Regions from separate parts of the Arthrobacter sp. B3I4 genome, predicted to be linked through region 1. Evidence: predicted binding sites of a transcription regulator. Region 1 holds the regulator's gene; the other holds the start of a gene.

Region 1 (7,764 bases):
GCCCAGGACATGAGTCCTGCGGAAATCCAGGCTGTCATTGACCGGATTCTCTCCAAAGACGCTCCCGCCCCGAAGGTAGGACGCAGCGCCCGCGCGGGGGAGCCCGGCGAATCCAAAGCTGTTCTCGGTAAGGCCCAAGCGATTTCCGGGCTGGACGAGGAACACGGCGGCTACGACGGCGATCAGCAGGACCTCGAGGAACGCCGCGCCCTGCGCCGCACCGCCGGCCTCTCGACCGAGCTCGAAGATGTCACCGAAGTCGAATACCGGCAGTTGCGCCTTGAGCGGGTCGTGCTCGCGGGGCTGTGGACGGAAGGCACCCTCGCCGACGCCGAGAATTCCCTGCGCGAGCTCGCCGCCCTCGCCGAGACGGCCGGCTCCGAGGTTCTAGACGGCCTCGTCCAGCGCCGCGCGAAGCCCGACCCGGGCACCTTCCTGGGCTCGGGCAAGGCCCAGGAGCTCAAGGACATCGTGATGTCCACCGGTGCGGACACCGTGGTGGTCGACGCCGAACTGGCCCCCTCCCAGCGCCGCAGCCTTGAGGACATCGTCAAGGTCAAGGTCATTGACCGCACCGCCTTGATCCTGGACATCTTCGCCCAGCACGCCAAGAGCCGCGAAGGCAAGGCGCAGGTGGAACTGGCCCAGCTGGAGTACCTGCTGCCGCGACTGCGCGGCTGGGGCGAATCAATGTCCCGCCAGGCCGGCGGCCAGGTCGGCGGCGCCGGCGCGGGCATGGGTTCTCGCGGCCCCGGTGAGACCAAGATCGAGCTGGACCGCCGCCGGATCCGCACCCGGATGGCCAAGCTGCGGCGCGAAATCGCCGCTATGAAGCCGGCCCGGGAAACCAAGCGGTCCAACCGGCGCCGTAATGCGGTTCCCTCCGTGGCAATCGCGGGCTACACCAACGCGGGCAAGTCCTCGCTGCTGAACCGGCTGACCGACGCCGGCGTCCTGGTGGAGAACGCCCTGTTCGCCACGCTGGATCCCACCGTCCGGAAAGCCGAAACCCCGGACGGCCTGGGCTACACCCTCGCCGACACCGTGGGCTTTGTCCGCTCGCTGCCTACCCAGCTCGTGGAAGCTTTCCGCTCCACTCTGGAGGAAGTCGCGGACGCGGACCTGATCCTGCACGTGGTGGACGTCTCGCATCCTGACCCGGAAGGGCAGATAGCGGCAGTCCGTGCGGTCTTCAGCGAGGTCGACGCCCGCAAGGTCCCGGAAATCATCGTCCTGAACAAAGCCGACGCCGCAGACCCGTTCGTGATCGAACGGCTCAAGCAGCGCGAACCGCGCCACGTCGTCGTCTCGGCCCGCACCGGCGAAGGCATCCCGGAACTGCTCAAAGCCATCAGCGAGGGCATCCCGCGGCCCAGCGTCAAGCTGGAACTGATGATCCCGTACGACCGCGGTGATCTGCTGAGCAAGCTGCACGAGACGGACGCCGAGATCATCAGCCTCGACCATGAGGAGACCGGCACCCGTGCCGTCGTGATGGTACGCGAAGGACTCGCCGCAGAGCTGGACTCGTTCATCAGCAATGACTGAACCAGCGGCGGCGGAAGCAGAACCGGATTCGGCCGGAGACCCGGAAGCGTCCGGCGCGTCCGGCGAGGAGTTTGTGGTTGAACTCCTCGACCGGGCGGTCGCCGGCATGGGCGGCCAGAGCCGCGACGGCCAGCATGAGATGGCCCGGCAGGTGGCCCGCGCCATCGAGACCGGCGACCACCTGCTGGTCCAGGCCGGAACCGGAACGGGCAAGTCCCTGGCCTACCTGATCCCACTGATCGCCCATTCGCTGGTCAGCGACAAACCGACCCTGGTTTCCACCGCTACCCTTGCACTGCAGACCCAGATCGTCGGCCGCGACCTGCCCCGGCTGCTCAAGACCATCACCCCGGCGCTGGAACGGCCGGTGAAGATCGCCCTGGTCAAGGGCCGCTCCAATTACGTCTGCCGGCACAAGCTCGAAGGCGGGTTCCCCTCGGAGGAACCGTCCGAAGGTCAGCTGTTCTCCCTCGGCGAGGACACCTCGGTGCCGCACTTCGCTGCCGCCATGGGCGGGCCGTCCTCGCAGCTCGGCAAAGAGGTGGTCCGGCTCCGCGAGTGGGCCGAGGACACCCAGACCGGGGACCGCGACGAGCTCCTGCCCGGCGTGACCGACCGCGCCTGGCGGCAGGTCTCCGTCACCTCCATGGAGTGCCTCGGCGCGCAGAAATGCCCGCTGGCCGCCGAGTGCTTCAGTGAACTCGCGCGGCAGAACGCTGCCGACGCCGACGTCGTGGTCACCAACCACGCCATGCTGGCCGTCAGCGCGTTCGAAGGCCTGGCGGTGCTGCCCGAGTATGACGTCGTCGTGGTGGACGAAGCGCACGAACTGCAGGACCGGGTCACCGGCGCCGTGTCCGGCCAACTGTCCGTGGCCATGGTGCACGCAGCCGCCTCCGGTGCCCGCAAGCACACCGGCATCACGGTGGACGCGCTCAACAACGCCGCTGCCAACCTTGAACTCGCGATCGAAGGCGTTCCCAGCGGCCTGATGCCCAACGGGCTCAACAACGAGCAGCTCGACTGCGTCGACCAGCTGCGTGACGCCTGCCGCGCTGCGCTCTCGGACTCCAAGGGCGACAGCAGCGCCACGGCCGACGGCGGCCGGCAGCTCGCGCGCTCCCGCCTGATGGTGATCCTCGAACTGTGCGAACGGCTGCTGGCAGCGAAGGAGAACCGCGAAGTGGTGTGGTTCTCGCGGAACAGCAGCTTTGATCCCCAGCAGGGGTACTCGCAGCCGGATGACTCCGCGCCCGCCCTGATCAACATTGCCCCGCTGAGCGTCGCCGGACGGCTGCGCGAGGGGCTTTTTGCCGACCACACCGTGGTACTCACCTCGGCGACCCTGGCCATCGGTTCCGCTTTTGAGCCGGCCGCCGGCGGCCTGGGACTGGTCGGCCCCGGCGCGCCCAGCTGGACCGGCGTCGACGTCGGCTCACCCTTTGAGTATCCGAAGCAAGGCATCCTATACGTCGCCCGGCACCTGCCCAAGCCGGGCCGGGGCACGTCCCCCGAGGCCCTGGATGAACTCGAAAAGCTGATCCGGGCCTCCGGCGGGGGCGCCCTGTGCCTCTTCTCCTCGCGGCGTGCCGCCGAAGAAGCCGCCGATGCCATGCGGCCCCGGCTGGGGCTCAACATCCTGTGCCAGGGCGAGTCCACCATGACGGCGCTCGTGAAGCAGTTCGCCGATGAACCGGATACCTGCCTGTTCGGCACCATGTCGCTCTGGCAGGGTGTCGATGTGCCCGGGAACTCCTGTCGGCTGGTGGTGATCGACCGGATTCCGTTCCCGCGGCCCGATGACCCGCTGATGACCGCACGGTCCCGCGCCGTGGCGCAGTCGGGCGGGAACGGCTTTATGAGTGTTTCGGCCACGCACGCCGCCATCCGCCTGGCCCAGGGCGCCGGCCGGCTGATCCGCTCGACCTCGGACAAGGGCGTCGTAGCGGTGCTTGACTCCCGGTTGTCGACTGAACGGTACGGTGCTTTCCTGCGGGCCGCGCTCCCGCCGTTCTGGCCGACCACGGATCCCGCGGTGGCCTTCGCCGCGCTCGAACGCCTCGCCAAGGAAGCGCCCGCCCGGCAGCCAGCCAGATAGGCGCCGCCGCGGGCTCGCCAAGGAGGCGCCTGCCGGGCAGCCAGCCAAATAGCCGCGGCCGCCGCAGCCGAAACGCGGAAGGCCGCCGTCCGGGCGGACGGCGGCCTTCCGGCTAGCGGGACACCCGACAGGGCTAGAGCGAACGCAGCACCGAGACGACCTTGCCCATGATGACTGCATGGTCGCCGAGTATGGGCTCGTACTGGGTGTTTTGCGGCAGCAGCCAGGTGTGGCCGTCGCGCTGGCGGAAAGTCTTGACCGTGGCCTCATCATCGAGCAGCGCGGCAACGATGTCGCCGTTGACGGCGTCGTTCTGGCGCCGTACGACCACCCAGTCGCCGTCGCAGATGGCGGCGTCGATCATGGAGTCACCGGCCACCTTGAGCATGAACAATTCGCCGTGGCCCACCAGTGAGCGCGGCAGGGGCATCACGTCCTCCACCACCTGGTCCGCCAGGATCGGTCCACCCGCTGCGATTCGGCCGACGAACGGCACCATCGCGGTGTCGGTGGCGCTGGCCAGCTCGGAGACGGCGCGGCCACCCACCGCGCGAAGGCCGCTCGACTTCTCCGCCCCGGAAATCTTGGTAGCTCCCTCGTCGAGGGTCAGTGGCATGAGTACTTCCATGGCCCGCGGACGCTTGGGGTCCCGCCGCAGGTAGCCCAGCTTCTCCAGCTGCGAGAGCTGGTGGGTGACGCTGGAGAGGCTGGCGAGTCCGACGATGTCGCCGATTTCACGCATGGAGGGCGGGTAGCCGTTGTCCGTCACGGAGCGCTGGATGGTTTCCAGGATCTTCTTCTGCCGGACGGTAAGGCCCTTAGGCGCCCGGCTGGTCTGAGGGCTGCGCTGGGGAGCCCTCCCGCCGGCGGCTTGTGCTGCCATGTTCGCCACGCCTCTCCATTTCCCCGGCCGCCGTGCGTGCCGGGACCAGTCAGTCCTAAAAATGTCAGACCCCGCTGGTCAACTGCTATTGATCGTTCCAGGCGGTTGTCCTGTGCTTCAAAAATAGGCCAGCCGTTCGGGTTTTTCAAACATTTGTTCTAGTGAGTCTCGACAATGTTCGTTCATAGGTGCTAAAAATAGAACAGCAGGGTTCGAATATGTGTTCGAAGAATCGGTTCGGAGCTCGGGTAACCGTTCGGTTGTGCATTCGAAGCGTGCGAACGATCAGCTTTTCAAGTTTTGCGTTAGATGGTTCGGCCGGTTGGCGGCAGGTACGAGGAGTACGCCGGGCGGCACAGATCAGTCCAGGAGGGCTCAGTTCATGTCAGCAGTAAGCGCTAATTCCGATTCCATGGTTTCAAGTTCCCGCCGGCCCGCCGCACCCGCGGCTGCAATGAAACAGGCGCCGTTGCGCTTGACCCGCCGGGGAAGGTTCGTCTTCTTTGGCGTGCCGCTGATCCTGCTCGCGGCCCTCATCCTCTCGCTTGCCGGTTTCCTCAACGCGCCGGCCAAGGCCGCTGATTCGTCCGGGGGCTTGACCCTCACGCCGACGGTCACAGTGACGGTCCAGCCCGGCGAATCGCTGTGGACCATCGCCGGCACCGTCGCCCCGGACCGCGATCCGCGGGACGTGGTCGCCGATATCGTGCAGTTGAACAACCTCGGGGCTGCCCGTGTGCTCCCCGGCCAGCAGCTCTACATTCCCGCCAAGTAAGCGGAAGCGGAGCGCCCGGTTTCAGGCCAGGGCCCGGTCTCACTTAAACTAGACGGGTGACCGACCAGCTAGAGCGACTCAACCGACTGCCCCTCCGGACGAATTTGCGGGGGCTGCGCCCCTATGGCGCACCCCAGTTGGACGTCCCCATTCTGCTCAACGTCAACGAGAACACCCACGGCGTCCCGGCCGACGTCCGGGCTGCCATTGCCGAAGCCGTCACCGAGGCGGCCGCCGGGCTGAACCGGTACCCGGACCGCGAGTTCACCGAACTGCGCGAAGCGCTGGCTGAATACCTTGGCCACGGTCTGACGGCCGGCAACATCTGGGCAGCCAACGGCTCCAACGAAGTCCTTCAGCAGATCCTTCAGGCCTTCGGCGGCCCGGGACGCACCGCCCTCGGGTTCCCTCCCACGTATTCGATGTACCCCCTGCTGGCTGCCGGCACGGACACCGAGTACATCGTTGGAGCGCGCGTTGAGGACTACGGCCTCAGTGCCGAATCCGCCGCCCGCCAGGTCCGCGAGCTGCAGCCCAACGTCGTCTTCCTCTGCTCCCCGAACAACCCCACCGGCACGGGCCTGGGACTGGACGTCGTCGAGGCCGTGTACGAGGCAGGGGAGGCAAGTCAGACCGTCGTGATCGTCGACGAGGCCTACCATGAGTTCGCCCACGAGGGCACGCCCAGCGCCCTGACGCTGCTGCCCGGCCGGGAGCGGCTGATCGTCTCGCGGACCATGAGCAAAGCCTTCGCCCTGGCCGGTGCGCGGATTGGTTACATGGCAGCTGCACCCGAGGTCACGGACGCCCTCCGGCTGGTCAGGCTGCCGTACCACCTCTCCGCCATCACCCAGGCCACCGCCCTGGCCGCACTGCGCCACCGGACGGCCCTGATGGCCGATGTCGAGGACATCAAGCGCCAACGGGACCGGATCGTCTCCGAGCTGACCCGCATGGGACTGCAGCCCGCCGCCTCCGATTCCAACTACGTCTTTTTCGGCGGCCTGGAGAACCAGCACGACGTCTGGCAGGGGCTGCTGGACGCCGGCGTGCTCATCCGGGATGTCGGTATTGCCGGTCACCTGCGCGTCACTGCCGGCACTGAGACCGAAACCACACGGTTTCTGGAGGCCCTCGAACGGATCCTGGCCGGCCGGGAAGTTCAGCCCGCCTAGACTTAACCCAGGACACGCACACCGCCGGCGTTCGCGGGCGCCCGCCTTCTCCCAAAGGACATCCCACATGAGCAACACCGGAACAGCCGGCGCCCGGACCGCCCGCCTCGAACGGACCACCAGCGAGTCCTCGGTGCTCGTCGAAATCGACCTCGACGGCACCGGCGTCTCCGACATCAGCACCTCCGTGCCGTTCTATGACCACATGTTGACCGCACTGAGCAAGCACTCCCTGATCGACATGACGGTCAAGGCCACCGGCGACACGCACATCGACGTCCACCACACGGTGGAGGATGTCGCGATCACCTTCGGCGAGGTTCTCCGCACTGCCCTGGGCAGCAAGGCCGGTATCCGCCGCTTCGGCGAGGCCACCGTCCCGCTCGACGAGGCCCTGGCGCAGGCCGTCGTCGACGTTTCGGGCCGGCCGTACCTGGTGCACGCCGGCGAACCAGCGGGCCAGGAATACCACCTCATCGGCGGCCACTTCACCGGTTCCCTGACTCGGCACGTCTTCGAGGCCATCACTTTGCACGCCGGTATCTGCCTGCACATGAACGTCACTGCCGGCCGGGACCCGCACCACATCGTCGAGGCCCAGTTCAAGGCCTTCGCCCGGGCCCTCCGGGCCGCAGTAGAGCCCGATCCCCGGGTTGAAGGCATTCCCTCCACCAAGGGTGCGTTGTGACCGGCCCGGAACTCCGCGACGGGGCCATCATCGACCCGGACGCGGCCCGGAAGCCGCCCTCCCCGGAAGGAAAGCCCACCGTCACCGTGCTCGACTACGGTTCGGGGAACATCCGCTCGGCCGTGCGCGCCCTCGAGCGGGCCGGCGCGGAGGTCATCCTGAGCTCCAAACCCGAGGACGTGCTGAACGCCGATGGCCTGGTCGTTCCCGGGGTCGGGGCCTTTGAGACCGTGATGAAGGAACTCAAGGCCGTTGACGCCATCCGCATGATCGGCCGCCGTGTCGCCGGCGGACGGCCGGTGCTGGGGATCTGCGTCGGACTTCAGGTCCTGTTCGAAGCAGGTGTCGAACACGGTACCGTCGCGGAGGGCATGGGGGAGTGGCCCGGCAAGGTGGAACTCCTGCCGGCAGAGGTTGTGCCGCACATGGGCTGGAACACGGTCACCGCGCCGGAGGGTTCCACGCTCTTCGCCGGGGTTGAAAATGAGCGCTTCTATTTTGTGCACTCCTACGGCGTGCAGCGCTGGGACTTCGACGTGGTCCAGCCGCGAATGGCGGCCCCGCTTGTCACCTGGTCCGAACACGGCGCCCCGTTCA
Region 2 (7,764 bases), 110 kb from region 1:
TGATGCGGCTCTCCGGCCAGGACTACGTCGACGAGTACGCCGCCGTGGTGAAGCTGCGGCTTGCCGGCAAAGCCACCGAAGCCCCTGAGCCGGGCCCCGGGCAGGGCAGCGGGACTCCCGAAGCTGTGTGACGGAGTACCGCCGGTCAATGACGCCCCGGCGTCACTGAACCATCGCGGGACAACTATCCTTGAAGGGTGACTGAGCTATCTGCGCCCCTGACGTCCCCTTTCAGCACCTCCCCGCATGCCGGAGCCGCCGTCGCCGGCGGCGCCCTGCCCGGCGGTGCTTTTTCCAGCACGGCCCAGAGCGGCGCGGCCAACTATCCCGGCCTTGACCACTGGCGGGAGCTGCCCGCGTCGCAGCAGCCCAGCTGGTCCGACGCGGCCGTCTTCGAAGCCTCGGTGAAGGAACTTTCCGCGCTTCCGCCGCTGGTGTTCGCCGGCGAAGTGGACATCCTGCGTGAACGGCTCGCCGCCGCGGCCCAGGGCAAGGCGTTCCTGCTGCAGGGCGGGGACTGCGCGGAAACCTTCGAAGCCGCGACGGCGGACAAGATCAGCGCCCGGGTCAAAACCATTCTGCAGATGGCTGTGGTCCTCACCTACGGCGCCGCGATGCCCGTCATCAAGATGGGCCGGATGGCCGGGCAGTTCGCCAAGCCGCGCTCCTCCAACGACGAAACCCGCGAGGGCGTCACCCTGCCGGCCTACCGGGGCGACATCGTCAACGGCTACGACTTCACGCCGGAATCCCGCGCGCACGACGCCGGCCGGATGCTCAAGGCGTACCACACCTCCGCCTCGACCCTGAACCTGATCCGGGCCTTCACCCAGGGCGGCTTCGCCGACCTGCGGCTCGTGCACCAGTGGAACAAGGGCTTCACCGAAAACCCGGCGCACGCGCGCTACGAGTCGCTGGCCCGCGACATCGACCGCGCGATCAAGTTCATGGCGTCCTGCGGGGCGGACTTCGAGGCGCTGAAACGGGTCGAGTTTTACGCCAGCCACGAGGCGCTGCTGCTCGATTACGAGCGGGCCCTGACCCGGATCGATTCGCGCACCGGCCTGCCCTACGACACCTCGGCGCATTTCCTCTGGATCGGGGAACGCACCCGCGAGCTGGACCACGCGCACGTCGACTTCCTCTCCCGGGTCCGCAACCCGATCGGCGTGAAGCTGGGCCCGTCCACCACCGGGGACGATGCGCTCCGCCTGATCGAAAAGCTTGACCCGAACCGCGAACCGGGCCGCCTGACGTTCATCACCCGGATGGGCGCCGGCAACATCCGCGAGAAGCTGCCTCCGATTGTCGAGCGCGTCACCGCCTCGGGCGCCCAGGTCCTCTGGGTCACCGACCCGATGCACGGCAACACGGTGACCTCGCCCAACGGCTACAAGACCCGCAACTTCGACGACGTCATCGACGAGGTGCGCGGCTTCTTTGAGGTGCACCACGGCCTGGGCACCGTCCCGGGCGGCCTGCACGTGGAGATGACCGGGGACGACGTCGCGGAGTGCCTCGGCGGCGCCGATCCGATCGACCAGGACGCCTTCCTGGACCGTTACGAGTCCGTCTGCGATCCGCGGTTGAACCACATGCAGTCCCTCGAAATGGCGTTCCTGGTGGCAGGGGCCCTCTCCAAGCGGTAGCCCGCCGGCCGCTTAGGTGACCGTGATCGTGACGAGCGACCCCTCGGGCTGCCGTCCGGTCTTGTCCTGCCCGGCGACCAGGCCCAGCACCGACGAGCCGAAGGCGTACTTGACCTTCACCTCAAAGCCGGCGTCCTTCAGGGCCCGCACTGCGTCCGCCTCGGGCTTGCTGAACACGTCCGGAACCAGGACGAACTTCGGGCCCTTGGAAATCGTAAGGTTGACCTCCCCGCCCTTCGTGAGGTTCCCGGTAGCCGGGTCCTGGACGGCAACGGTGCCCTTGGGTGCCGTGCGGTCAAACACGGGTTCCGGAGCCACCACCGGCTTGAGGCCGGCCGCCTGCAGGGTCTTCACCGCGGCGTCCTGGTCTTTACCGCGCACATCAGGGACCGGGATGGGCTTCGGGCCTTTGGAAACCGTCAGTCCCACCGGCGTGCCGTGCCGTGCCGGGGTGCCTTTGGCCGGGTCCTGGGCCAGCACGGTGCCGGCTGCTGCCGCTTCGTCGTAGATTTCGGTGATCGGGCCCAGGGCCATTCCGGCGCCGTTGAGCGCTGTCTTCGCGGCGTCGAGCGGCTTGCCCGTCAGCTCGGGAAGGGGAAACTGTTCCGGACCCTTGGATACGGCGAGGGAGACGGACTCAAACTTACGGACCACCTGCCCGGCCGCGGGCTCGGAGTCGACCACCAGCCCGGGCGGTACGTCGTCATGGAACACGTCCCGCGTGGACGACTGAAACCCTGCCGTGCGGAGCAGCTGCTGGGCCTCGGCAACTGTCTTGTTGGCCAGTTGCGGGATGGTGCCCGGCGAGCCGGGTCCCATCCCGAAGAACCAGCCGGCACCGGCCGCGAGCAGCGCGATGAGGACCAGCGCCACGATCCAGATCAGGCCCCGGCGCCTCGGGTTGCCCGGGCGGAGGGTCCGGCTGGGCGTGGCCGCGGCCCGTTGCCGGGCCTTTTCCTCGTCCCGGTCCTGCTTGCGCTGGGCCCGTTTGCTGGCCGGGGCCGCCCGGTCGTACGGGACGTCGACGGCGGAGGCACCGAATTCACGTTCCTCCGGCGGGGCGAGCGCCCCGTACGCGCCGGTTCCGGGCCGACTGGATCCGGGCGAGTAGGCGCCGGGTGCATAGGCTCCGGGTTCGTAGGAGGGGCGGGGGGCGTTGGAGCGCGGCGTGGCCGAGAGGATCGTGGTCGGGTTGCTGCCGCGGCTGATGACTTCGGTCGGCTGCGGGGTGCGGCCCAGCCGCTCGGTGTGGGCGCCACGGGCAGCTGCTGCCGCTGCCGCCCCGCCTGCTGCCGCTGCCGCGGTACCTGCGACGGCGCCGCCCGCGGGCGGAAGGGCGGCGGACCGGAGGGCGGCGGGTGGCTGCAGGTCCAGCTCCGCGTCGCTGAGGTTGGTCCGGATGTGGCGCAGCTCGGACAGCAGGGCATTGCCGTCCACCGGGCGCTTGTCAGGGTCGTTGGCCGTGCACCACTGCACCAGTTCGTCCAGCTCGGCGGCCAGCCCGGGCACCAGGGCGGACGGGGCGCCCACACTGGAGTTCACGTGCTGGTATGCCACCTGGATGGGGACTTCCCCGTCGAAGGGCTGCCGGCCGGTGATCATCTCGTAAAGCATGATCCCCAGCGAGTAGATGTCGCTTCGGGCATCGGCCTGGCGGCCCATCACCAGCTCGGGGGAGAGATACGCGACGGTGCCGATCAACGCCCCGGTGCTGGTCGTCGTCGTAATGGCCCGGGCGAGGCCGAAGTCGCCGATCTTGATCCGGCCGTCGTCTGCGATGAGCACGTTCTCCGGCTTGACGTCCCGGTGGATGAGGCCGGCGGCATGTGCTGCCCCCAGGCCCTCCACCACCGGGTCCACGAGGGCCAGGGCCAGCCGCGGAGTGAGGGCACCCTTTTCCTTGAGCACGTCCCGGAGCGTGTGGCCCTTGATGTACTCCATCACCAGATACGCCAGGGGGCCGTCTTCGCCCTGGTCCAGCACGCCCACCACGTGCGGGTGCGACAGCCTGGCCGCCGCTTTGGCCTCGCGGCCCAGCCGGTCCAGGAACTGGGGGTCGCCGGCCATGTGGGGATGCATCACCTTAAGCGCAACATCCCGCTCCAGCCTCCGGTCGGTGGCGAGGTAAACCGTGGACATGCCGCCCCTGGCAAGCCTTGAGCGGATCAGGTACCGGTTATCCACCAGGGTCCCGACGAGAGCGTCCGATGTGTAGTCCTGCACCATTCGATCCTAAGCTCTCTGCACGGGAACGGGCCCGGATTGACATGCAATCCGGACCCGTATCGTTACGCGACGGAGGGCTCAGCCCCGCGCGATGCTGCGGTTTAGCTGAACTGTTTCTGCAGTTTCTTGATCGAAGCCACGTAGACCTTCGTATCGTCGTACATGCCGTTCTTGCTCACCGAATACTGGCCCTGGTAGTAACCCGCGATGGCGTTATCCAGGTCCTTGCTGGTGCGGACCAGCTGGCGGATGATCGCGACGCCGGCGGTGGCGTTGTCGTACGGGTCCAGGAGGTTCAGTTTCCGGCCCACGAGATCCGAGGCCCACTGCCCCGAGGAGGGGATCACCTGCATGGCGCCGATCGCGTTGGCCGGGGACACCGAGCGGTGGTCGAAGCTGGACTCCTGGAACGCGAACGCCATGGCGAGCGAGGGGTCAACTCCCATCCGGCGGGCTGTGTCGGCCACAATCTGCTTCATCTGCTCACGGCTGGGAACCGGCGCGGCGTTGAGCAGGGCCTTGTTCTGGTTGGCCGAGCTGACGACGGCGTCCGGGTAGCTGAAGCCGAGGAAGGTGTTCGGCACCAGCGGGGTCACCTTGGCCGGCGGCTGGCTCGACGACGGATTGACCGAGCCGGTGCTGGCACCGGGGATGACCAGCTTGTTGCCCGGGTAGATGACGCTGCTCATGGTCAGCCGGTTGGCGGACAGGATGTCGGAAAGTTTCACGCTGTGCCGGGCGGCGATGCCGGAAAGGGTGTCGCCTGCCTTGATGGTGTAGGACCCCGAAGCCGGGGCGGGGGCTGCGACCGGAGCGGGGGCAGGGGCCGGCGCGGGGGCCGGGGCGGCGGGCGCTGACGTGCCGCCGCCGACCTTGATCTGCTGGCCCGGGTAAATCACCGAGCGCATGTTCAGCCCGTTCCAGTTGAAGACCTCGGACAGCTGGACGCCGTGCCGTGCGGCGATTGCGCTCAGCGTGTCACCGGACTTCACGGTGTACACCTTGCCGCCGGCGGGGGCGGAGGCCGGAGCCGACGGTGCAGCCGGTGCCGGTGCCGTCGCGGAACCGGTGAGCTTGATCTTCTGGCCCGGGTAGATCACCGTGTTGCCCTGCAGGTTGTTCAGCTTCAGAACTGCATAGGTGTCCAGGCCGAACCTGCCGGCAACCCCGCTGATCGTGTCACCGCGCGCAATCGTGTACTCCGCGGGAGCAGCGGCCTGGGCCGGCCGGAACGACGTCGGGATGGCGGCCGAAACGGAGCCGGCCGGAATCAGCACGGACGGCAGCGAGCGAGCGGTCAAGCCCTGGGCCTGCGCCTGCATCGCCGCGGCAAGCGTGGCGGGAATCGCCCGGGGGCGCGGTTCGGCCGAAGCCGGCTGGGCGATCGCCAAAGAAGAAAGTACGACGGCGGGCAAAGCCGCCGTCGTCGCCGCGATCAGCGGGAAGCCTGGCCTCGTAGTGGGCTTCGGCGAACGGAACGTCGTCATGGGGAAAGATCCTCTTCTCAGCGGTCAACGCCGCGGGTCAGGCCGGTGTTTCTGGTGTTACTAGTGTGACCCTAGATACTCCAGTTACAAATGTGATCTATGTGAATCTCTCACGAATTGCGAAATAGCACAAGAAGTGTTTGACATTCCGCAAAGAGGGTCTTTTGGAGTGTCGCGCGGCTTTAGTTGGGCTGCGTCACCAAAGGGCGGAAAACGGTTCTGTCCAGTGCCCGTATTTCCGGTCCGCGGCTGACTAGGCGCAATCCAGTCCGGCATGGCAATCTTGATCCGTGAGTACTGTAGAAAGCCTTGTAGGCGAATGGCTGCCCCTGCCCGACGTGGCCCAGTTGCTGAACGTATCCATTACGAAAGTCCACGCGCTGCTGGATGAACGCGCTCTGGCGGCCCTGCGGGTCGGGGACCGGCGGATCCGCTCCGTACCGGCAGCTTTTATCCAGGATGGCCACGCGGTGGAAAGCTTGAAAGGCACCATCATTGTCCTCGCCGACGCCGGCTATACGGACGAAGAGCTCATCACCTGGCTGTTCACCGCGGACGAGTCGCTGCGCGGGCGTCCCATCGATGCCCTCCGCGAAGGCCGGAAAACGGAAATCCGCCGCCGGGCCCAGACGATGGCCTGGTAACACCCCTTAACAGCAGCGCGGCCAGGGCCGTGCACGGAGCGGCAGTCCGACGCCGGCCCCGTGCACGGCCTTTCGTGCATCCGCACGACCCGCAGGATCCGCACGACCTGCATGGCCCGCGGCGTCCGCACGACCTGCCCGACCCGCAGGATCCGCACGACCTGCCCGACCCGCAGCCGGCTGGAGGCCGGCCTAGGCGGTGCGGCTGACTGCCGCCTCGGCGAGCTTCCGCAATGCTGTCTTGGGAAGCTCGTCCAGCGGCAGCAGATCGAGGGCAGCGAAAGCCGCCTGGCCGAACTCCGCAATCAGGGACTCGGTGGCCTGCAGCGCGCCGCAGTCGATGATGATGCGGCGGATCTCCTCTACGTCCTCCGTGGTGAGTTCCGGCTCGCCCAGCCGGGCGTCAATGAACTCCGATTCAGCCGGTGCAGCCTGGTCCAGGGCGAAGGCGACTAGGACCGTCCGCTTGCCCTCACGCAGGTCATCGCCCGCCGGTTTGCCGGTGGTCACCGGGTCGCCGAAGACCCCCAGGACGTCGTCGCGGAGCTGGAACGCCTCGCCCAGCGGCAGGGCGAAGGCCGAGTAGCCGCGCAGCAGCTCATCCGTTGCTCCGGCCAGCGCACCCCCGAGGGCCAGTGGATGCTCGGTTGAATACTTGGCTGACTTGAAACGGATGATGGACTGCGCCCGGCTGACGGCGCCGGCACGGTCCCGGTGCGGGCCGGCAACCTCTTCCAGGATGTCCAGGTACTGCCCGGCCATGACCTCGGCGCGCATCAGGTTAAAGATCAGCCGGGCGCGGCTTCCGGAGGCTGCCCGGTCGCCGATCTCGGTGAAGGATTCTTCGCTGAAGGACAGGCACAGGTCGCCGGTCAGAATGGCCGCGGCATGGCCGAAGCGCTCGGGATCGAGTGCCCAGCCCCGGTCAGCATGCAGTTCGCTGAAGCGCCGGTGGACGCTCGGTCCGCCGCGGCGGGTGTCCGACCGGTCGATGATGTCGTCGTGGATCAACGCCGCGGCCTGGAACAGTTCAAGCGCGGAACCGGCCGTGACCACCTCGGGAGCACCGGCGCCGCCGCCGGCGCCCCGCCAGCCCCAGTAGCACATCAGGGCGCGGAGCCGCTTGCCGCCGGTGACGAGATTGGAAATGGACCCCATCAGCGGGTCGATGTCCGGGGAAATGGCGGACATGACTGTGGCGCGCTCGCCCAGGAAGTCGGTGAGCTTGCCCGCTACGGCCGCGACAAAGTCCGTCTGCTCAATCCGCAGTTGTTCAGCGAGGCTCACTTGACGGACTCAGCGGCAACGTTGGCGCCAATGGTGAACGTGGAGCTCCCGGCCGCCTCCACAACCGCGATGTTCACGGTTTCGTTGTCACCGCGAAGGAAATCCTTTGACGCGACGGTTCCGACGGTCTCGCCCGGGACCGCCTTAAAGCCCTGCTTCTCAAGTTCCTTGGTGTAGTAGCCCACGACGTCGGCGGCCGGTGAAGCGATTTTCCCCACCAGGGCGACGGTCGCCGGGACCCCGGTTTTATCGAAACTGCTGGATTGGACTTTGGCGCCGGGCATGACCGGCAGCAGTTTCTGCGGGAACCCCGCGACGAGGGCTCCCACGGTGGCGGACGTCCCGGGAGCGGCCGACGGGCTGGGGGGAGCGGTGGTTGAGGCCTGGGCAGTGGAGCCCGTCGATGGCGCCGTCACCGACGACACTTCCGGGGATGCGGCAGGTGCCGACTGGCCCGGGGTGCAGGCTGCC

The links. The regulator LexA, encoded in region 1, represses DNA repair genes until DNA is damaged. The targets are predictions, from matches to a motif close to TCGAACANNTGTTCGA.
Region 2: QFZ61_RS14080 (LysM peptidoglycan-binding domain-containing protein) is a predicted target of LexA. The motif match lies at 5,491-5,506, and genes of this name have one in related genera.

The regions. Positions count from the first base shown of each region.
Region 1 is NZ_JAUSYK010000001.1:3,080,699-3,088,462, reverse strand. Features, by position in the region: gene hflX (GTPase HflX) at 1-1,548, shown strand, start outside; gene QFZ61_RS14575 (ATP-dependent DNA helicase) at 1,541-3,646, shown strand; gene lexA (transcriptional repressor LexA) at 3,780-4,529, opposite strand; gene QFZ61_RS14565 (LysM peptidoglycan-binding domain-containing protein) at 4,942-5,304, shown strand; gene QFZ61_RS14560 (histidinol-phosphate transaminase) at 5,361-6,479, shown strand; gene hisB (imidazoleglycerol-phosphate dehydratase HisB) at 6,547-7,167, shown strand; gene hisH (imidazole glycerol phosphate synthase subunit HisH) at 7,164-7,764, shown strand, end outside.
Region 2 is NZ_JAUSYK010000001.1:2,972,066-2,979,829, reverse strand. Features, by position in the region: gene QFZ61_RS14095 (1-acyl-sn-glycerol-3-phosphate acyltransferase) at 1-131, shown strand, start outside; gene QFZ61_RS14090 (class II 3-deoxy-7-phosphoheptulonate synthase) at 198-1,649, shown strand; gene QFZ61_RS14085 (Stk1 family PASTA domain-containing Ser/Thr kinase) at 1,662-3,875, opposite strand; gene QFZ61_RS14080 (LysM peptidoglycan-binding domain-containing protein) at 3,977-5,362, opposite strand; gene QFZ61_RS14075 (Rv2175c family DNA-binding protein) at 5,653-6,006, shown strand; gene QFZ61_RS14070 (polyprenyl synthetase family protein) at 6,199-7,293, opposite strand; gene QFZ61_RS14065 (hypothetical protein) at 7,290-7,764, opposite strand, start outside.